Regions from separate parts of the Streptomyces changanensis genome, predicted to be linked through region 3. Evidence: riboswitches for the same ligand, from Rfam matches in the RefSeq annotation. Region 3 holds a riboswitch; each other region holds the start of a gene.

The links. Region 3 has a riboswitch for cyclic di-AMP ahead of NRO40_RS25465 (M23 family metallopeptidase). Riboswitches for the same ligand answer to the same signal wherever they lie in the genome.
Region 1: linked by a shared signal. The riboswitch ahead of NRO40_RS11875 (LysM peptidoglycan-binding domain-containing protein) and the one ahead of NRO40_RS25465 (M23 family metallopeptidase) in region 3 are both predicted to bind cyclic di-AMP.
Region 2: linked by a shared signal. The riboswitch ahead of NRO40_RS02150 (transglycosylase SLT domain-containing protein) and the one ahead of NRO40_RS25465 (M23 family metallopeptidase) in region 3 are both predicted to bind cyclic di-AMP.
Region 4: linked by a shared signal. The riboswitch ahead of NRO40_RS22615 (M23 family metallopeptidase) and the one ahead of NRO40_RS25465 (M23 family metallopeptidase) in region 3 are both predicted to bind cyclic di-AMP.

Annotation. Positions count from the first base shown of each region.
Region 1 is NZ_CP102332.1:2,680,723-2,686,071, forward strand. It holds gene NRO40_RS11860 (DUF501 domain-containing protein) at 1-330, opposite strand, end outside; gene NRO40_RS11865 (FtsB family cell division protein) at 361-834, opposite strand; gene eno (phosphopyruvate hydratase) at 929-2,209, opposite strand; gene NRO40_RS11875 (LysM peptidoglycan-binding domain-containing protein) at 2,519-3,196, opposite strand; cyclic di-AMP (ydaO/yuaA leader) riboswitch at 3,201-3,374, opposite strand; gene NRO40_RS11880 (transglycosylase family protein) at 3,635-4,675, opposite strand; gene NRO40_RS11885 (cytochrome P450 family protein) at 4,789-5,349, opposite strand, start outside.
Region 2 is NZ_CP102332.1:495,591-500,939, forward strand. It holds gene NRO40_RS02140 (Gfo/Idh/MocA family protein) at 1-989, shown strand, start outside; gene NRO40_RS02145 (hypothetical protein) at 1,060-1,539, shown strand; gene NRO40_RS02150 (transglycosylase SLT domain-containing protein) at 1,523-2,284, opposite strand; cyclic di-AMP (ydaO/yuaA leader) riboswitch at 2,290-2,445, opposite strand; gene NRO40_RS02155 (hypothetical protein) at 3,464-3,766, opposite strand; gene NRO40_RS02160 (hypothetical protein) at 4,044-4,313, opposite strand; gene NRO40_RS02165 (DUF2382 domain-containing protein) at 4,412-5,209, opposite strand.
Region 3 is NZ_CP102332.1:5,831,654-5,837,002, forward strand. It holds gene NRO40_RS25455 (aspartate aminotransferase family protein) at 10-1,398, shown strand; gene NRO40_RS25460 (tyrosine-protein phosphatase) at 1,459-2,271, opposite strand; cyclic di-AMP (ydaO/yuaA leader) riboswitch at 2,865-3,023, shown strand; gene NRO40_RS25465 (M23 family metallopeptidase) at 3,026-3,940, shown strand; gene NRO40_RS25470 (SGNH/GDSL hydrolase family protein) at 4,108-4,884, shown strand; gene NRO40_RS25475 (TetR family transcriptional regulator C-terminal domain-containing protein) at 5,115-5,349, opposite strand, start outside.
Region 4 is NZ_CP102332.1:5,105,982-5,111,330, forward strand. It holds gene NRO40_RS22605 (M16 family metallopeptidase) at 1-797, shown strand, start outside; gene NRO40_RS22610 (M16 family metallopeptidase) at 824-2,191, shown strand; cyclic di-AMP (ydaO/yuaA leader) riboswitch at 2,455-2,618, shown strand; gene NRO40_RS22615 (M23 family metallopeptidase) at 2,632-3,435, shown strand; gene NRO40_RS22620 (GntR family transcriptional regulator) at 3,689-4,366, shown strand; gene NRO40_RS22625 (HPr family phosphocarrier protein) at 4,679-4,966, opposite strand; gene NRO40_RS22630 (bifunctional acetate--CoA ligase family protein/GNAT family N-acetyltransferase) at 5,093-5,349, shown strand, end outside.

The DNA.
Region 1 (5,349 bases), 3.2 Mb from region 3:
GCGCGCGAGGTAGTCCTCGTGCGCGGCGCGGTAGGCGGCCGCCAGCTCGGGGTCGCGCGCCAGGCGCTCGGTCATCTCCTTCATGACGCCGTTCGCCTCGAGCGTGCCGATCGCGGAGTTCGCGCGGGGGCACGTGAGGTAGTACGTCGTCGGGAAGGGCGTGCCGTCCGGGAGCCGGGGCGCGGTCTCGACCACGTCGGGGTTGCCGCACGGGCAGCGGTGCGCGATGGCCCGCAGGCCGCGCGGCGGGCGGCCGAGCTGGTCCTGGAAGGCCGCGACGTCGGCCTCGGTCGGCTCGGTGCGTTCAGTCTGCGGAGGGGGCGTTTCCATGCCTGCCTTGATCCTGGTGGAGCTACGGGGCTATCGGTTCTCCTGGTCGGCGCGGTCCACGCCGTCCCAGACGTTCGAGTACCAGGGCCGGCCGGTGCCGCCCTGGTCGGTGCGGTGCTCGCGCGCCGCCTCGGGGTCGTTCATGGTGAAGGCCGTCTCGCCGGGCAGCACGTAGTGCAGGTGCCGGCGGGCGAGCTGCCGGACGTAGGCGTCGTCCTGGAGGCGGGCCTTCTCGTCGCGCAGCCGCTCCACCCGGGCCGCCGCCTGCTCCGCGAGCCGTTCCTGCTCGGCGATCTCGCCGCGCTGCGACACGTACTGGCGCATCGGGTAGGCGAGGGCCACGACCATGGAGCAGACCACGAGGGCGAGGAACGCGGCCCGGCCGGTCAGCCGGGAGCGGCGCGCCTGACGGCGGCTCTGGGAGCGGTAGACGCGGGCGGCGGTCTGCTCGCCGAGCAGCCGCAGCCTCGTCGCGGTCGAGAACCGGTCCCGGTCCTGGCCCATCGGCTCGCCCCTCCTCACGTACGACGTACGACGTCCCCGGACACGGTACGGGACCGTGGCCGGGGACGTGCGCAACTGCGGCGTCGGGCGGGCGTCAGCCCTTGAAGCGCGGGAAGGCGCTGCGACCGGCGTACACCGCGGCGTCGTCGAGGATCTCCTCGATGCGCAGCAGCTGGTTGTACTTGGCGACGCGCTCGGAGCGGGCCGGGGCGCCGGTCTTGATCTGGCCGCAGTTGGTGGCGACGGCCAGGTCGGCGATGGTGACGTCCTCGGTCTCGCCGGAGCGGTGGGACATCATGCACTTGAAGCCGTTGCGCTGGGCCAGCTCGACGGCGTCGAGGGTCTCGGTGAGGGAGCCGATCTGGTTCACCTTGACGAGCAGCGCGTTGGCCGCGCCCTCCTCGATGCCGCGGGCGAGGCGCTCGGGGTTGGTGACGAACAGGTCGTCACCGACGAGCTGGACCTTCGCGCCGAGCTTCTCGGTGATGGTCTTCCAGCCGTCCCAGTCGTCCTCGAACAGCGGGTCCTCGATGGAGACGAGCGGGTACGCCTCGACGAGCTCGGCGTAGTACTCGGTCATCTCGGCGGCCGTGCGGGACTTGCCCTCGAACGCGTAGGCGCCGTCCTTGTGGAACTCGGACGCGGCGACGTCCAGGGCGAGCGCGATGTCGCGGCCCGGGGTGTAGCCGGCCTGCTTGATCGCCTCCAGGATGAGGTCGAGCGCGGCGCGGTTCGACTCCAGGTTCGGGGCGAAGCCGCCCTCGTCGCCGAGGCCGGTGGACAGGCCCTTCTCCTTCAGCACCTTCTTGAGGGTGTGGTAGACCTCGGTGCCCCAGCGCAGGGCCTCGGAGAAGGACTCGGCGCCGATCGGCGCGATCATGAACTCCTGGATGTCCACGTTGGAGTCGGCGTGCGAGCCGCCGTTCAGGATGTTCATCATCGGCACCGGCAGCAGGTGCGCGTTCGGGCCGCCCAGGTAGCGGAAGAGCGGGAGGTCGGAGGCCTCGGAGGCGGCGTGCGCCACGGCGAGGGAGACGCCGAGGATGGCGTTGGCGCCGAGGGAGGACTTGTCCGGGGTGGCGTCCAGGTCGAACATCGCCTGGTCGATGAGCCGCTGCTCGGTGGCGTCGTAGCCGACGAGCTCCGGTCCGATCTGCTCGATGACGGCGAGCACCGCCTTCTCGACACCCTTGCCGAGGTAGCGGTCCTTGTCACCGTCGCGGAGCTCGAGGGCCTCGAACGCACCGGTGGAGGCACCGGAGGGGACGGCAGCACGGCCGGTGCTGCCGTCGTCGAGGCCGACCTCGACCTCGACCGTGGGGTTGCCTCGGGAGTCCAGGATTTCCCGGGCTACGACGACGTCGATGGACGGCACGAGCATCTCCTTCTGGGATGTGACGCGTGGAGTGCAGGGGCTTCACCCTTGCGGCAAGAGCCTAACCGGCTCCGGGGCCGGTGCCCGCGACCGCCCGCCTCCTGGGACGAAAAAGGGCACAACCACCCATGAGTCGGGACGAACTGACAGCGTTCCTACTGATGAGTAATCACGCTGAGCGGGTCGACACTCATCCGTCCTGGCCCGGTTCGCCCCGTTTCGCACGGGGGTCCTGACGGCGGAGGGCCCCGGTCCGGCACACCCCCGGGTGGAGGGCGCGTCGGGGCCGGGGCCGGTCGCCGCGGGGGGTCAGCTCAGGTGGAGCTGCTGGCCCGGGTAGATCAGGTCGGCGTCGGAGACGATGTCCTCGTTCAGGTCGAACAGCTTCTTCCAGCCGCCCGCGACCTTCTCGGCCGTGGCGATGGAGCTGAGCGTGTCGCCGGCCTTGACGCGGTACTCGCCGTCGCCCTTCTCGACCTTCTCGCCGGTCGGGGTGGTGACGGTGCCGGAGGACTTCGGGGCGGCCTTGGGCGTCGCGGCCTTCGGCGTGGTGCGCTGCTCGCTGCGCGTGGTGGGCTCCTCGGCGGTGCGCTCGGCGGCGGCGCCGTCGTACGCGGCACCGGACAGGCCGACGCCGCAGCTCGGCCACGCGCCCTTGCCCTGGCCGGCGAGGACCTTCTCGGCCACGGCTATCTGCTGCGACTTGGAGGCCTTGTCGGCGGTCTGGGCGTACGCGGTGCCGCCGTACGCCGCCCAGGTGGAGGCGGAGAACTGCAGGCCGCCGTAGTAGCCGTTGCCGGTGTTGATCGACCAGTCGCCGCCGGACTCGCACTGCGCGACGCGGTCCCACTCGGCGGCGGTGGCGGCGCTCGCGGTCGTGGCGCCGAGCAGCGGGGCGGCGACGGCGGCACCCGTGATGCCGGCGAAGGCGGCGAAACGGACGGCCTTGGACGGGCGACGGTGCTTGCGCTTACCGGAAGAAAGCATGGGTGTGTCTCCTCACCGACGCCTACGAGGTGAGCTGTCGGGTTCGGGCCTGGTGAGTGCCCGGCCGTGCGCTGGGTGGCGCACGGCTTCACCCCTAGCCGGTCCCGGCCGTCCTTCGACGGCCCGGCCCCGGCGCTTACCTTGGGTCCCCCGCTCCTGCCCACGGCGCTGGAAGCGTCGACTGTTCCCGTCGCCGGCGGCAGGATTCGGCGTTACCGGTCGGACGGGGCCCGCGGTGGCGAGCTGGTCTCGACGGTAATCACAGACCGACCCGAAGTTCAAAGGGGGACATTCGGGTCAATCCGCCCCTACTTGCCTGCCCCTTAGGGGTGTTTGCGCAGGTAGGGGCCGAAACGGACGGACCGGGCGGCGGCGACGCGCCAGTTGGGGTGAAGAGACTCTTGTCTCACTTCCCAGAAACGGACATTCAGCCCGTAACTACCCCTTGGGCTGGGCGAGATCGAGGCTCTGGCCAGGGACGATGAGGTCCGGGTCGGTGCCGACGGCCTCGCGGTTGGCGTCGTAGAGGGCCGTCCAGCCGCCGGGCACCTCGTGGGCGTCCGCGATGGCCCAGAGGTTGTCGCCGGGCCGGACGGTGTACGTGCCGTCGGCCGCGAGGCCGTCGGCCGTACGTGCCGCGGCGTCACCCCGCGAGGTGGGCGTACCCGTTCCGCGCCCTTCGACCGCGGCGCCGGTGTCGACGGAGCCGTCACCGGGGACCGGGGCCGTCGGACCGGTCGCGCCCTCCTCCTTGGCCGGCTCGCCGCGGTGCTTGCCGTTGCCGGACGCGGGGGTCGGGACCCCGCCGTCGACGGGGGCCTCGCCGGGGGCCGTCGGGGACGGCTCGGCGGGGGAAGCGCCCGGGGCGGTCGGCGTCGTCGCCGGCGCGGTCGGCCCGGCGGTGGCGCCGGAGCCCGCGGTGGCGCCGGTCGCACCGGAGCCAGGCGTGCCGGAGACGGTGGCGGCCTCGGTGCCGGTCGCGGGCCGGTCCGCCGTGGAGGGCGTGCCGGCGTCGGGGGCGGGCTCGGCGGACGCCTCCGGCTCCTCGGCGCTCGCCGACGGGGCGGGCGAGGTGCCGGGGTCGGTCTCCGCGGTGGAGCCGCCGCCGACGGTCAGGCCGGCGATGGGGGCGCAGGTCTCCCAGGCGGCGGCGCCCTGCGCGGCGAAGACCTTCTCCGCGACGGCGATCTGCTGGGCGCGGCTGGCGAGGTCGGCGCGGGGCGCGTAGGCCGTGCCGCCGTACGCCTGCCAGGTCTCCTGGGAGAACTGGAGGCCGCCGTAGTAGCCGTTGCCGAGGTCGGCGCTCCACATGCCGCCGGTCTCGCACTCGGCGACCCGGTTCCAGGTCTCGGCGTCGGCCGCGGACGCGGTACCCGCGCCGAGCAGCGGCAGGGCGATCGCGGATCCGGTCACCCCCGCGGCGACGACGAGGGCGGGGGCCTGACGGGGTCGACGGTGTCGTCCGTTCCCGGAGCGCATGCGTTGGACCTTTCGCGTGACTGCTGAGGTGACGGTGAACGTAGCGGCATTCGAACGCCAGTCACAAGTCGATGCAGGGGAGATTACGCGAAGATCACAGTTATGACGGAGTGTCAGCTTGCCTCGGGCGTGAACTCCACCGGCAGCGTGCGCAGTCCCCGCATGATGAGTCCGCCGCGCCAGCGCAACTCCTCCGGGGGGACGGCGAGGCGCAGGTCGGGCAGGCGCGTCAGCAGCGTGGCGAGGGCTGTCTGCCCCTCCAGCCGGGCGAGCGGCGCGCCCAGACAGTAGTGGATGCCGTGCCCGTAGCCGAGGTGCTGGTTGTCGCTCCGCGCGAGGTCCAGGGTGTCCGGCCGGTCGAACCGCTCGGGGTCCCGGTCGGCGGCCGCCAGGACGACCAGCACGGGCTCGCCCACCTCGACGCGCTGCCCGCCGAGGGTCAGCGGCTCGGTCGCGAAGCGCCAGGTGGCGAGCTCCACGGGCCCGTCGTACCGCAGCAGCTCCTCGACGCCCGTCTCCAGCAGGCCGCGCTCCCCGGCGGCCAACGACCGCTGCAGGCGGGTGCGCTGGCCGTCGTCGCGGAGCAGGGCGTACGTGCCGTTCCCGATGAGGTTGACCGTGGTCTCGAAACCGGCGAACAGCAGGATGAAGGCCATCGCGGCGGCCTCGTTCTC
Region 2 (5,349 bases), 5.3 Mb from region 3:
TCGTCGGCACCGGCCGGATGGGCGCCGACCACGTCCGCCGCATCGACCGGGTGATCCCCGGGGCGCGGGTGGCCGCCGTCGCGGACGTGGACGCCGGGCGGGCCGCGGCGGTCGCCGCGGGCGTGGACGGCTGCTCGGTGCACACCGACCCGGCCGCCGCGATGGCAGCGCCGGGCGTCGACGCCGTCGTCGTCGCCTCCCCCGGCCCGGCGCACGAGGCGGCGCTGCTCACGGCGCTGGAGTACGGGCTTCCGGTGCTGTGCGAGAAGCCCCTCACCCCGGACGCGGCGGCGGCGCTGCGGGTGGTGCGCGCCGAGGAGCGGCTCGGGCGGCGGCTGGTCCAGGTGGGCTTCATGCGGCGGTACGACGCGGAGTACCTCGGGCTGAAGGCCCTGCTGGACGAGGGCGGGCTGGGGCGTCCGCTGATGCTGCACCACCGGCACCGCAACGCCGCCTCACCGCCCGGGTTCACCGACGCGATGCTCGTCGAGGACTCGGTGGTGCACGAGGTGGACGTGACGCGCTGGCTGCTGGGCCAGGAGGTCGCGGCGGTCACGGTGCTGCGCCCGAGGGCGTCGGGCAACGCCCCGGAGGGGCTCGCCGACCCGCAGTTCGTGGTGTTCGAGACGGACGGCGGCGCCCTGGCCGACGTGGAGGTCTACCTCAACTGCCGTTTCGGGTACCAGGTGCAGGCCGAGGCCGTGTGCGAGAGCGGTACGGCGCGGATCGGCGACGCGCACGGCATGCTCCTCAACACGGCGGGCCGCTGGGGCGGCCGGGTCGCGGCGGGGTTCGAGGAGCGGTTCGAGGACGCGTACGACCGCCAGGTGCGGGCCTGGGTGGACGCCACGCGGCGCGGTGAGGTCACCGGGCCGAGCTGCTGGGACGGGTACGCGGCGGCGGCCGTGTGCGAGGCGGGGGTGCGCGCGCAGGTCGGCGGGGGACGTGTGGAGGTGGCGCTCGCCGACCGCCCGGCCCTCTACGCCTGACCGGGGGCCGCCCCGGTACGCGCCCGTCGGCCCGGCGGGTGGGACGGGTACCGCGCCGCCGGACGGAGCAATGGGCGCGTGGCCGGGGCGGTGGCGCGCACAGGGCCGGGACACCGTCTCCTCGAAGGGGGTCCCCCTGCGTGGAAGCATCCCGCTCGCCGTCCCGGCCCTGGTCTGCGCGCTCGCGGTGACCGCGGGTGCCGCCGCGGCCGCCGTCGCGGCCGTCACCGACACGGACGACCGGGGCACGGACGACCGCGGCACGATCAGCGCCCACACGGACCCCCGCGGTACGGACGCCTCCGGTACGGAGCTTCCGGGGAGGGGCCTCCCCGGCTCGGACGGCACAGGTGCGGACGCCCCGGGTACGGGCGGTCTCCTGTTCGGCGTCGGCAACGTCGTACAGCGGCCGGAGCACCGGCCGGTGAATCACTGCGGCAATCTGGACGGCCGGGGCTGGTCCGCGGACGCGTCCGACCTCACCGCGTCGCCGGCTCCGGGGCAGGGCTCGGGGACCTGCCCCGGAGGGACGGTCAGTACGGGCCGTTGACGTTGTCGATGGAGCCGTACCGGTCGGCCGCGTAGTTGCACGCGGCGGTGATGTTGGCGACCGGGTGGTACGGGTCCAGCGGCGTGCCGGGCACGTGGTACGCGGTGAAGGTCGGGTCGATGACCTGGAGAAGGCCCTTGGAAGGCGTTCCGGCGGCCGCGTTGGAGTCCCAGTTGTTGATCGCGAGCGGATTTCCCGAGGATTCACGCATGATGTTCCGGTGAATTCCCTCGTAGGTGCCGGGAATTCCGTGCCGCGCCAGGACGTCCAGGGATTCCCTGATCCAGCCGTCGAGGTCGTCGGTGTACGTCTTCGTCTGCACGGGGGCCACGGCCGGGCGGGCCTGGGAACGGTCGGCGCGGGCCGGCGCGGGGCGCTCTGCGGCCTTCGCGCCGAGCGTGAGCTTCATGCCGGGCCGGATGTGTGACGGGTCGTCACCGATGACCGGGCGGTTGTCCTGGAACAGCTTCTTCCACCCGCCGGTGACCGCGTGGTCGGCGGCGATGCGGAAGAGCGTGTCGCCTGCGGCCACGGAGTACGTCGTGGGCTTGGCCGCGGTCACGGCGGCGGCCGGCGCGGCCGTGACCTGCGCCGCGGTGACGAGCTGCGTCGTGACGGGCGCCGCCGAAGCGGTCGCGGCGCCGGCCAGGGGCAGGGCGAGAGCGGCTCCACCGGCGCTCGCGACGGCGAGGGTACGGACGAGGCGGTTGTTCCTGGGACGGCGGTGCTTACCCTGTGCGGGCATGGGGGCGTTCCTCTCCGGCGCCTGCGAGGTGAGCTGTCGGGTTCGGACGGGAGATGTCCGGCGGTGGCCGCGGCCACCACTCCACCCCGAGCCGCTCCGGGGACCGGACCGGCGACTTACCTGGTTCCCCCGCTCCTGCCGTGCGTGAGTGGGTGCGGAGTCCGGAAGGCGGCAGGATTCGGCGTTCCCTCCGGAATGCGGTGACCGTAGACGACGGCGGTCGGCGGGAACAAGGCCCGGAATTCCCGCGGGTGATCAATTCCCAAGACCATTTCGCGTGAATTCCTTGACACCGCAGGCCGTCCGGGAATGACGGGCGGTTCCCCGCGTGACGGACGTCACGGGACGCGCCGGCCGCGACCGGGCGGCACAATCCGCCCTAAAGCTCGGCTAATTCGCTCCTCTCCCCCTAAAGGCCCACAATAAACACGGACATCAACGAAACGGACATGACCGCGCGTCCCAGCCGTTGAGGTGAGCGCCGCCCGGGCGGGTCCGGGGAGCGCCGAGCGGTTGCGCCGCCCCGACGGGCGTTCCAGGCTGAATCGATCGGAAACAGCCGACAAAGGGATGGATCGTACAGAAATCGGCATTTCTCATGGCTCACCGTCGGGTGTGGGCGACCTGGGCGGTGCTTCCGGGCCTCACGGCGCCGGCGGTCACGACCACGCCCTCTGCGGCGGCGCCGGAATCCACCCGCGCCGCCGCGCCCGCGTCGGCCCGCCCCGTCGTCGACTGGGCGCGCACCACCGCGGAGACCGCCGGCCAGGGGGGGGTACGCGTCCGAGGATGTGCTCGGGCCCTCGTCCCGGCCGACGTCCACAACGCGCGCCCTTCGCGGGCGCGCGGCTGGGCCGGCTCCGCCCCCTGCTCACGGACCGCCCCGAGCGCTTCCGCCCGGGACCGCCTCCCGGGCTGTCCTCCGCCCGCCACGCCGCCGACCCCGCGGAGGTGGAGGCCTTCGGCTCGAGGACCGGTTCACGGCACACCCCGGAGCAGACCTCCACCGCGCCGTTCTCCACCAAGCTCGACCTCCAGGGCGCCCTGGCCGACCGCGCCGCCCGCCGCGCCTCGACCTGGTGGACACCGCCCGCCCGCACGCCGCCGTCAACACCGTGCAGGCCGACACCGTCATCGCCGCCTGGGACGCGGGACTCCGCCACGGCTCCTGGCGACCCGTCACCGCCCCCTCCACGAGGCGGCGACCGACGGCAGCCCGCGCACCGAGCCCGCCCCCGGCCGGCAGCCGCTCCTCGAAACCCCCGCGCACCCCGACCAGCGCAGCGGCCACGCCGCCACGGCCGGCGCGCCGACCCGGACGCCGACCCTGCTGTCCGGCAGCCCGCGGCCGGACCTGCGCATCACGTCGGTCGTCGCGAAGGTCGCCCGCACCCACGCCCGCCACGACGACCAGGACGCCATCGACGCCCGGGGGCGGGCGGGCGTCCACACCCGCACGGCCGACGTGGTCGCCGACGCCACGGGCCGACAGGTGGCGGCCCGGGCGCCGGGCGGGGTACCTCCGGCCGGTGCGCGGCCGGCCCCGGCACGCCGACGCGCGGGCCCGCCGGCGGAACGGGGTCCTCCCGTCCCACCGGCGGGCCCGCGCGCCCTCGCACCGGGGCCGAGCAGTACGTCGAACGCGTCCCAGGGTCGATCCGTGGCCCGAGGGCGGGTGGAGCGGGGCGACCGCGCTCCGGTCGTGGTACGCGGCCGCCCTGCTCGTGGTGCCCGCGACGACGCCGCCGCCGGCCCCTGTTCAGCCGCCGACGCGGGTGACGCCGAACATCAGGGTGCGACGGGCGACGTCGTAGTGGACGGTTCCGGTGTTCGACAGCAGGTCCTGCAGGACGTCGGCGTCGGCGGCGTCCACGGTCAGCACCTCTTCCCAGGCCCCCTCGTCCAGGACGAGCTGGAGGGTGAAGGTACCGGGAGCGGCGGGGTCGCCGGCGACCCAGCTGAACTGGTAGTGGCTGAGCTGGCGGACCTTGATGCTGTCGTCGGTGAGCGGTTGCTCGACCTTGGCCATGTGCTTCTCCTCGTGCGACGGGCGATGCTCCCTGCGGGAGGACTCCGGTGGGTGCCGGGGCGACCGGGTCTCGCCCTCGGCCTACGGAACGCTCGTGGTCAACGGTCGTCGCGCCGCCGGTCGGGCGCATCGGTCTCGATGTGCTCCTTGCGGACCTGGCCGCGGACTTCCTCTTCCTCGACGTGTTCGTCGGTCTCCAGGCGCACCCGCTCCACCGGGACGGCCTCGGTCTCGACGACGGGGCGCTCGGCGTGCAGGGTGACTTCGTGCTCGGCCTCGGTGATCTCGGGGCCGGACAGCGCGGCGTCGCGGTTCGCGTCGGTGATCGGCTCGCGTTCGACGCGGACCTCCTCGTGCCGCACGGGCACGGTCTTCTGGACCTCCTCCGTGACCACGTACTTGCGCAGGCGGGCCCGGCCCACTTCCTGCCTCTCGGTGCCGACGTGCAGCCGCTCCTCGGAGCGGGTCATCGCGTCGTCACCACCGCGGTCCGTCGCGGCCGGCCTGGTCCCCCTGTCGGTTTCGGAGCGGGCCCAGCCTCCCTCACCGGACCGGTTGGCCTGCTCCCACGACTCGTCCCACGCGATGCCGTAGTGCTCGTACAGCCGGTGCTCCTCGTCCTCGGACAGGTGCCCGCCCGCGTCGACGTCCACGTTGGGCGCGTTCTTGACCTTGCTCTTGTCGTAGGGCACCTCCAAGTGGTCACCGACCACGGCGGCGTCCTTGACCGGCACGAAGGACTCACTGGTGCCGAACATTCCGGTCTTGACGCTGACCCACTCCGGGCGGCCGGTGGCGTCGTCGAGGAAGACGTGCCTGGCTTCGCCGATCTTGCTCCCGTCGGGGTCGTAGACGGGATGGTCGAGCACGCTCGGGATCTGCTCTCGGGTGATCATGTGGACCCTCCTGCTTCCTCATCGGGGCTTCCCCGTCCGGCTCACCGATCCCGATGGGACGAAACATCTCTGGAGTGCACAAAAACGACATTTCCCTGTGGGTGACGCACGTGTCCCCCTGCCCGTCGCGGCCTGCTGGG
Region 3 (5,349 bases):
GAGCGAGCCATGACCACCACCGACTTCGACCTGGGCAAGCTGCTCGCCGAACGCGCCGGCGAGCGCTACGAGCTGCACAGTCGCCACCTCAACCACCAGCTGCCCCGCATGCTGCGCACCCTCGGCTTCGACAGGATGTACGAGCGGGCGGCGGGTGCCCACTTCTGGGACGGCGAGGGGAACGACTACCTCGACATGCTCGCCGGCTTCGGCGTGATGGGTCTCGGCCGACACCACCCCGTGGTCCGCCGCGCCCTCCACGACGTCATCGACGCCGACCTGCCCGACCTCACCCGCTTCGACTGCGCCCCCCTGCCCGGCCTCCTCGCCGAGCGGCTGCTGTCCCACTCGCCCGGGCTGGACCGGGTGTACTTCGGCAACAGCGGCACCGAGGCCGTGGAGACCGCGCTGAAGTTCGCCCGCCGCGCCACCGGCCGCGAGCGCGTCCTGTACTGCGCGCACGCCTTCCACGGGCTCACCACCGGGGCGCTGTCCGTCAACGGCGAGGCGTGCTTCCGCGACGGCTTCGCCCCGCTGCTGCCCGACACGGCGATCGGCCTCGGCGACCTGGACGCCCTGGAGCGGGAGCTGAGGCGCGGCGACGTGGCCGCGCTCATCGTGGAGCCGATCCAGGGCAAGGGCGTCCACGAGACCCCGCCGGGCTTCCTGCGGGCCGCCCGGGAGCTGCTGCACCGCCGGGGCGCCCTGCTCATCGTCGACGAGGTCCAGACCGGCCTGGGCCGCACCGGTGACTTCTACGCCCACCAGCACGAGCCGGGCGTCGAGCCCGACCTGGTGTGTGTCGCGAAGGCCCTGTCCGGGGGGTACGTCCCGGTCGGCGCCACGCTCGGCAAGGACTGGATCTTCAAGAAGGTCTACTCGTCGATGGACCGCGTCGTCGTCCACTCCGCCAGCTTCGGGGCCAACGCCCAGGCCATGGCGGCCGGGCTGGCCGTCCTCGCGGTGCTGGAGGGCGAGGACCTCGTCGGAAACGCCCGCCGCACCGGCGCGCTGCTGAAGTCCCGGCTGTCGGAGCTCGTCGGCCGGTACGAGATGCTCCACGACGTGCGGGGCCGCGGACTGATGATCGGCCTGCAGTTCGGCAGGCCCACGTCGCTGGGGCTGCGCAGCCGTTGGACGATGCTGCAGACGGCCCGCAAGGGGCTGTTCGCGCAGATGGTCGTGGTGCCGCTGCTCCAGCGGCACCGCATCCTCACCCAGGTCTCCGGCGACCGGCTCGAAGTGATCAAGCTGATCCCGCCGCTGGTCCTCACGGAGGGGGACGTCGAGCGGTTCGTCGCCGCGTTCACCGCCGTCATGGACGAGGCCCACAGCGGCGGCGGCCTCATCTGGGACTTCGGTCGCACCCTGGTGAAGCAGGCCGTCGGCAACCGCTGACCCGGCTGCGGCGGGTGGTGGTGGCGCGGCGGCCACGCGGGCGCGCCGCCGCCCCGCCCGTCAGTCGGTGAGCAGGCGGTGGCGCAGCCGCTCGCGGGTCGCGCCGTCGAGCGAGAGCCCCTCGCTCAGGTACCGCTTGGTCGAGCCCCAGTGCTCCTCGATCGTCTCGTACGCCGTCGCCAGGTACTCGACGCGCGCGTCGAAGAGCGGCGCGAGGAGCTCCATCACCTCCGGGGACATCCCGGTGGGCGAGGAGTCGCTGCGGTGCACCTTGTACCGGCGGCGCGGGTCGTTCGACTTGAGGTAGTCCGCCTCGATCGCGTCCCGCTCGACACCGACGGCCAGCAGTGCCACCGCCACGGACAGGCCCGCCCGGTCCTTGCCCGCCGCGCAGTGCATCAGCGCGGGGACGCTGTCCTCGGCGAGGGCGTGCAGCACCCGGCTGTGCTCGGCGGTCCGGTCGGCGACGATGCTGCGGTACGCGTACCGCATCCGCGCCGCGGCCTTGCCGTCACCGAGGAGGTCCCGCAGCTGCTCGATGTCGCCGTCGCGCACCATCCGCCAGAATTCGGCGCCGTCGGCCGGGTCGGTCAGCGGGATGTTGACGTTCCGCACGCCGGGCAGCTCGATGTCGGGCCCCTCCAGGGCCTGGTCGGCCGCGTTGCGGAAGTCGAAGACGGTGTGGAGTCCGAGCGAGGCGAGGAGGACGGCGTCCTCGGCGGTGGCGTGCGCGAGGTGCCCGCTGCGGAACAGCACACCGTCGCGCACCCGGCGCCCGTCCACGGTCGGCAGCCCGCCCACGTCGCGGAAGTTGCGCACGCCGGTGAGCTCCGGCTCGGCGGTCGGCGGGACGTCCGGCAGCTGCTGCGTCACGGGGGCTCCTCCGTGTCTCGCGTCGGCGACGGCCGCCGACGATGTCGCGGATCAGACGATACGACATCGCTTCCCCCGGTGAAGATCACCATGCGGGTCGCACTCCTGTCGCCCGCGCGCGGCCCCGCCCGTGGTCAGCGCCCTGCGGAGCGGGCGCGCGGAGCCCTGCGGGGCGCCCGTCCGTCGGGTCGTTCTGTCCCCGTTCGCCGCCTTTCGCGCATCGGTCCGGCGGTGGCCGCCGTCGGTGCGGGCGGTCGGATGGGTGAGGGGTGGGCCGATGGTCGCCTTGATCACGTTCGGTGGCTTCTGTCCGTATTCGCGACGTAAGTGGTAACACGCCCCGTAAACAAGGGAGATGGCCTTCGGTGCGTGAGCAGCGTCATAGAAGTGACGGACCGTGGCCGACCGCGGCGCCGAAATGGCCTGCGCAGCACGGGAACACATGATCCGCAATCCACGGAGGGTGACCGGAATTCCGGCGCGAATTCCGAAGGGCGAATGCACGGGCGCAACCATCCGCTTGTTCCCGGCGTCCTGACTCGTTTACGGTCCCGACCAGCCGGGCGGATCGCCGAATCCTGCCGCCGCCCCGGAATTCGCACTCACCCAACGTGTGGCAGGAGCGGGGGAACCAGGTAGTCCGCCGTACGGGAATTCCCGTACGGCTAGGGGTGAAGTCGCGCCACCGGCGCGGCCGGGCAGCTCCAGCCCGAACCCGACAGCTCACCTCGCAGGCGCCGGAGAGGAAATAGCCATGCCCGCCAAGGGTAAGCACCGCCGTCCCAAGTCCAGCCCGCTCACCCGCGGTTTCGTCGCCGCCGGTACCGGTGGCGCCGCCATCGCCCTCCCGCTCATCGGCGCTACCGGAGCCAACGCCGCCGCCCCCGCGGCCGCCCCGGCCACCGCCCCCCAGGCCGCCGTCGCGTCCGTCACCGAGGCCGCCAAGCCCGCCGCGCGGGTGTACACCGTCGCGGCCGGCGACTACCTGGCGAAGATCGCGCACAACAAGAACGTCAAGGGCGGCTGGCAGAAGCTGTACGCCGACAACCGCGACGTCATCGGCGGCGACCCGGCGCTCATCCACCCGGGCCTCAAGCTGACCCTCGGCGCCAAGAACCCGGACAAGGCCGACCAGGCCCGTCCCGAGGCCCGCGCCTCCCGCTCCGCCGCCTCGTCCCCGGCGCCGGCGAAGGCCGCCCCGCAGCAGGCCGCCCCGCAGAAGGCCGCCAAGGTCGAGCAGCAGGCCCCCGCGCAGAGCAGCTCCTCCGGCTTCACCGCCCCGGTCTCGGCGGGCGTCTCCACCCCGTACCGCGCCTCCGGCTCCATGTGGTCCTCCGGCTACCACACCGGTGTCGACTTCACCGCCTCCTCCGGCACCACCGTCAAGGCCGTGGGCCCGGGCACCGTGGTCTCGGCCGGCTGGAGCGGCGCGTACGGCAACGAGGTCGTCATCAAGCACGCCGACGGCAACTACTCGCAGTACGCCCACCTCTCCTCCCTCTCCGTCTCCGCCGGCCAGACCGTCGGCGGCGGCCAGCAGATCGGCCTCTCCGGCTCCACCGGCAACTCCACCGGCCCGCACCTGCACTTCGAGATCCGCACCAGCCCCGGCTACGGCTCGGACATCGACCCGCTGGCGTACCTCCGGGGCCACGGCGTCAGCATCTGACGCCCGGCGCTCCGCGCGCCCCGCACCGCCGCACGACGCCGCCCGGCACCCCTCAGGGTGCCGGGCGGCGTCGCGGTGGCGGAGATCACGCCCCGTCAACCCCTCCTACGGTCGCGTAGGCCACACCGCGCGGAGGAAGATGTGCTGCCGTGGCAGACGATTCGACGATGGGGGAGAACGACGTGATCGGGTCGTACACGGCGATCGGCGACAGCTTCACCGAGGGCGTCGGGGACCCGGGTCCCGACGGGCGCTTCGTCGGCTGGGCCGACCGCCTGGCGGTCCTGCTGGCCGACCGGATCCCCGAGGAGGGGCACTTCCGCTACGCCAACCTCGCCGTGCGCGGCAGGCTCCTCGACCAGATCGTGGCGGAACAGGTCCCGAGGGCGAAGGCCCTCGCCCCCGACCTGGTGACCTTCTGCGCCGGCGGCAACGACATCATCCGCCCCGGCAGCGACCCGGACGACGTCGCCGAGCGCTTCGAGCGGGCGGTCGTCGACCTGACCTCCCACATCGGCACGGTCCTCGTGACCACCGGCTTCGACACGCGCGGCGTGCCGGTCCTGCGCCACCTGCGCGGCAAGATCGCCACGTACAACGGCCACGTGCGCGCCATCGCCGACCGGTACGGCTGCCCCGTCCTGGACCTGTGGTCCCTGCGGACCGTCCAGGACCGGCGCGCCTGGGACCACGACCGCCTGCACCTGTCGCCCGAGGGCCACACGCGCGTGGCCCTGCGCGCCGCGCAGGTCCTCGGCCTGGAGGTCCCGGCCGACCCGGACCAGGCGTGGCCGCCGCTCCCGCCGCGCGGGACCCTGGAGGGGCGGCGCGACGACATCCAGTGGGCCCGCGAGTACCTGGTGCCCTGGATCGGTCGCCGCCTGCGCGGCCAGAGCTCCGGCGACCGCGTCTCCGCCAAGCGCCCGGACCTCCTGCCCCTGTAACCGGGGCACGCGCGGGGACGCGGCCCACGGGGCGCGTCCCCGCGCGTGACCGCCGCGCCGGCGCCCACCGGCGCGGCGGTCACCCGCCCGCCCGGAGGTACCGCGAACGCCCGCACCCCGGCGTCTCGGAGCCGAGGCAGGCATCAGAGGCGCACCGCTTCCGCCCGTCCCGCCGGCGTTCGTCCAGCCCGTCCCGCCGGCGTCCGTCCCACCGGCCTCCGTCCCGCCCGCTACGCCGGCGCCGGGGCGCCCAGCTCGCGGGCGAGCGCCTCGTCCGCCCAGCGCAGCATCGTCCCGCGGGCCAGCGACCCCCGGTACACCGTCATCTGCACCGCGAGCCCGTCCAGCAGCGCCGTCAGCCGGCGGGCCGCGCCACGGGGGTCGGCGCACCGGAACTCACCCGCCGCCGCCCCCTCGGCGAACACCTCCGCCAGGGCCGCCTTCCACTGCCGGTCCAGCCCCGCG
Region 4 (5,349 bases), 730 kb from region 3:
CCCTCGACGACGCCCGCGCCTTCTTCCGCACGTACTACGCGCCGAACAACGCCGTGCTGTCCGTCGCCGGCGACATCGACCCGGAGCAGACGCTCGCCTGGGTCGAGAAGTACTTCGGCTCCATCCCGGCCCACGACGGCAAGCCCGCCCCGCGGGACGGCACGCTGCCGGACGTCATCGGCGAGCAGCTCCGCCAGGTCGTCGAGGAGGACGTCCCCGCGCGCGCCCTGATGGCCGCCTACCGCCTCCCGCACGATGGCACGCGCGCGTGCGACGCCGCCGACCTCGCGCTGACCGTCCTGGGCGGCGGCGAGTCGTCCCGGCTGCACAACCGGCTCGTCCGTCGCGACCGCACCGCCGTCGGCGCGGGCTTCGGCTTGCTGCGGCTGGCCGGCGCCCCCTCGCTCGGCTGGCTGGACGTCAAGACGTCCGCCGGCGTGGAGGTGCCGGAGATCGAGGCGGCCGTGGACGAGGAGCTCGCCCGGTTCGCCGCCGAGGGCCCCACGGCCGAGGAGATGGAGCGGGCCCAGGCGCAGCTGGAGCGCGAGTGGCTGGACCGCCTCGGCACGGTCGCCGGCCGCGCGGACGAACTGTGCCGCTTCGCCGTCCTCTTCGGTGACCCGCAGCTCGCCCTCACCGCCGTCCAGCGCGTCCTGGACGTCACCGCGGACGAGGTCCGGGAGGTCGCCGCCCAGCGGCTGCGCCCGGACAACCGCGCGGTGCTCGTCTACGAGCCCGCCAAGGGCGCCGACGGCGACCCGACCGACAGCGACGACGAGGAGGGTACGGACCAGTGAGCGACGCTGCCGTGTCTCTGACCAGCATGGAATTCCACCCGCAGCCGCAGGCCGGCGCGCCCCGCGTGTGGGCCTTCCCCGCCCCGGAGCGGGGCCGGTTGGACAACGGGCTGACCGTCCTGCGCTGCCACCGTCCCGGCCAGCAGGTCGTCGCCGTGGAGATCGTCCTGGACGCCCCGCTGGACGCCGAGCCGGAGGGCCTCGACGGCGTCGCCACGATCATGGCGCGCGCCCTGTCCGAGGGCACCGACAAGCACTCCGCGGAGGAGTTCGCCGCGGAGCTGGAGCGCTGCGGCGCGACGCTCGACGCGCACGCCGACCACCCGGGCGTGCGGGTCTCGCTGGAGGTGCCGGCCTCCCGGCTGCACAAGGCCCTCGGGCTGCTCGCCGAGGCGCTGCGGGCCCCCGCCTTCGTCGACGGCGAGGTCGAGCGCCTCGTGCGGAACCGGCTCGACGAAATCCCGCACGAGACGGCCAATCCGGCGCGCCGCGCCGCCAAGCAGCTCTCCGCCGAGCTGTTCCCGGCCACCTCGCGCATGTCCCGCCCCCGTCAGGGCTCCGAGGACACCGTCGCCCGGATCGACGCCGCGGCCGTGCGCGCCTTCTACGAGGCCCACGTCCGTCCCGCGTCGGCGACGGCGGTCGTCGTCGGCGACCTGACCGGGATCGACCTGGACGCCGTCCTCGCCGACACGCTCGGCGCGTGGACGGGCGACGCGCCCCGGGAGCGCGCCGCGTCGGCCGTCACCGCCGACGACACCGGTCGCGTCGTCATCGTGGACCGGCCGGGAGCCGTGCAGACGCAGCTGCTCATCGGCCGCGTCGGCCCCGACCGGCACGACAGCGTGTGGCCGGCCCAGATCGTCGGCACGTACTGCCTGGGCGGCACCCTCACCTCGCGCCTGGACCGCGTCCTGCGCGAGGAGAAGGGCTACACCTACGGCGTGCGGGCCTTCGGCCAGGTCCTGCGGTCGCTGCCGGACGGTTCGGGCGCGGCGATGCTCGCCATCAGCGGCTCGGTGGACACCCCCAACACCGGCCCCGCCCTGGAGGACCTGTGGAAGGTGCTGCGGACCCTCGCGGCCGAGGGGCTGACCGACGCGGAGCGTGACGCCGCCGTGCACAACCTGGTGGGCGTCGCGCCGCTCAAGTACGAGACGGCGGCGTCCGTCGCGGCCACGCTCGCCGACCAGGTGGAGCAGCACCTCCCGGACGACTTCCAGGCCCGGCTGTACCAGCGCTTGGACGCGACGGGCACGGTGGAGGCCACGGCCGCGGTCGTGAGCGCCTTCCCGCAGGACCGCCTCGTCACCGTGCTCGTGGGTGACGCCGCGCGGATCAAGGCGCCGGTGGAGGCGCTCGGCATCGGTGAAGTCACCGTCGTCGCCGGCTGATTGACACCCGGTCCGGAGCCGCGGCGCGCGGAACCTCGGGTTCCCGCCGGCCCCGGCACTCGGAGGGGCACACGGAGCCCCGGCGTCCCCAGGGATGCCGGGGCTCCTCCCTTCCTCGGCCGGGTGTCCGTTTTGTGGGCAAGGTGGGGTGTCTGCACTGTGGCGTGCGCTACAAAAAACCGTGTCCGTTTGGTTATTGGAAGATCAGCCACTTAGCGTCTTAGTCGCTGTCCGCCCGCATGATCCGCCGCACCCGCGGCATCGGGCAGCGATCGCCGAATCCCCGTCAGGCGCGAGCCTGGGGAACCGGGGACCCACCGTCCCCTGGGGTGAATCGGACGCCTTCGCCACCGCGCGGAGGGGCCCGTAGGAGACCTTCCTGCTCCGAACCCGTCAGCTAACCCGGTAGGCGAGAGGGAAGGAAAGGACACATCCACTTCATGGCGTTCACCCGTGCCGCCGGGAAGCACCGCGCCCCCAGCCGTCTGAGCCGCAAGAGCGCCCACGCCGCCGGCGTCGCCGCACTCGCCACCTCCGGCGTCATCGGAACCCTCGCGTCCCCGGCCTTCGCCGCCGAGGCCGACCGGACCGCGGCCCCGGAGGACGCCGGGCTCACCACCGCCATCGCCGACTACGAACTGGCCGACGAGGTCGCGGACCAGGCGTCGGCGCAGGAGCTGGCCGCCGAGGTCGCCGAGCGCCAGGCGGAGGCCGAGATGGCCGCCAAGCGCAACGCCGAGGCCCGCGCCGAGGCGGCCCGCAAGGCCGAGGCCCGCGCCGAGGCCGCCCGCGAGGCGCAGGAGCGCGCCGACCGCGAGGCCGAGCGCAAGCGTCTGAACAGCTTCACGCTGCCCGTCGCCGGCTCGTACGTCTCCACCGCCTACCAGTCGGGCGGCGCGCTGTGGTCCTCCGGCAGCCACTCCGGTGTCGACTTCCACGCCGCCTACGGCTCCACCGTCGTCTCCGTGGGCCTCGGCACCGTCGTCGAGGCCGGCTGGGGCGGCGCCTACGGCAACAACGTCGTCATCCGCATGAACGACGGCACCTACACCCAGTACGGCCACCTCGCCTCGGTCAGCGTCTCCGTCGGCCAGAGCGTCGCGCCGGGCCAGCAGATCGGCGTCTCCGGTTCCACCGGCAACTCCACGGGCCCGCACCTCCACTTCGAGGCCCGCACGAGCGCCGAGTACGGCTCCGACATCGACCCGGTGTCCTACCTCCGGGCCCGCGGCGTCAACGTCTGACCCGCCACCCGCTCACGGAGGCCCCCGCTCGCCGACGAGCCGGGGCCTCCGCACCATTGTGGCCCCCAGGGGTGTCCCGCCGAACAGGTCGGCGGGACACCCTCCCGCGCGCCCGCGCACGTCCAAAAAAGCACCATGAATTCCGGCCCGGCATCGGAAAATCGGTGTGCTTGCCATAGAGTCACCGCAACAGCGTCGAACTCCTGGGTGTCGCGCGGATTAAACGGTGGGCGGAGCGGTTCGGAGGTTCGGTATGCGCATTCCCGCGCATTCGGTGTGCACGGCGATCCGGGCGGACATCGTCTCCGGGGCGCTGCCGCGCGGCAGCCGCCTGACGGAGGAGCAGCTCGCCCGCCGCTACGGCGTCTCCCGCGTACCGGTCCGCGAGGCATTGCGCACGCTGGAGTCCGAGGGCTTCGTCACCTCCCGCCGTCACGTCGGCGCCTGCGTCGCCGAGCCCTCCGAGCAGGAGGCCGCCGACCTCCTGGAGATGCGCGCGCTGCTGGAGCCGCTGGGCGCCGCCCGTGCCGCCCAGCGGCGCACCGACGCCCACCTGAAGGTGCTGCGCGGCCTCGTCCGGCTCGGCCAGGAGGGGGCCCGCCGCGGCCCCGGTGAGGACCTGCGGGCGCTCGGGGGCTGGTTCCACGAGACGCTCGCCCAGGCGTCGGCGAGCCCCGGCCTCACCTCGCTGCTCACCCAGCTGCGCCACAAGATCGCCTGGATGTACGTGGTGGACGAGCCCGCCCACCCGACGGACGCCTGGGCCGAACACGGCGCCATCGTCGACGCCGTCGCCCGCGGCGACGCCGAGCGCGCCCGGGCGCTCACCGCGCAGCACGCCGAACGCTGGCGCGGCTCCCACCGGCTGCGCCGCGCGAACGGTGTGAGGGGTTCGCAACCTCCCGTAAACACGGCCGGCGCACGGCATTAACAGCGGCCTCGTATACAAAAAGGGCGAGCGCGGCCCGAATCTTTTCGCCTCCGCCGGGCGCCCGGAATGGGGGCGGCTGCGGAACGCGGTGCGGGAAATGGTGGCGGGGATGCGCGACGACGCGACGCCGGCATGTCGTAATGCGTCGACGGCCGGGAATTCATCCGGGGAAAGCGCCCGTCCGCCCTGGTAATCCCTCTCGCGCCGGGAATTCCCCTCCGGCTGCCCGCGCGCCCGCCCCGGCAACGAGAAGAGCCGCACCCCCCGACCAGGGGGTGCGGCTCCGTGTTCCGTGGTGCTGCCGGGGGACCGTCAGACGGTCTCGGGCAGCTCCTCCATGCCTTCGGCGACCAGCTTCGCCAGGCGGTCCAGCGCCGCCTCCGCGTCCGCGCCCTCGGCGTCGGAGGCGAGCACGACCTCCTCGCCGCCCTGCGCGCCGAGACCCAGCACGGCGAGCATCGACGCGGCGTTGACCGGGGTGCCGCCGGCCTTGGCGATCGTCACGGGGACGCCCGACGCCGTGGCGGCACGGACGAAGATGGAGGCGGGGCGGGCGTGCAGGCCCTCGGCCCAACCCACGTTGACGCGGCGCTCAGCCATGGTGTTGCCCTTCACGTGCTAGTGGTTGTCTAGACCAGTCTCCCATATGCGGAAGAGTGGTGGAACCCGGCTCGACGTGCCTGCCGACCCCCTCCCGCACCACGCCGCGCGCCGTACCCTTGGCCCATGCTGAACCCGTCCGATCAGTCGGCGCACGCCTATCCAGACCACTGGGAAGCAGACGTGGTGCTGCGCGACGGCGGCACCGCGCGGATCAGACCGATCACCACGGACGACGCCGAACGCCTGGTCAGCTTCTACGAGCAGGTCTCGGACGAGTCGAAGTACTACCGGTTCTTCGCACCCTACCCCCGCCTCTCCGCCAAGGACGTGCGGCATTTCACCCACCACGACTACGTGGACCGGGTGGGGCTGGCCGCCAC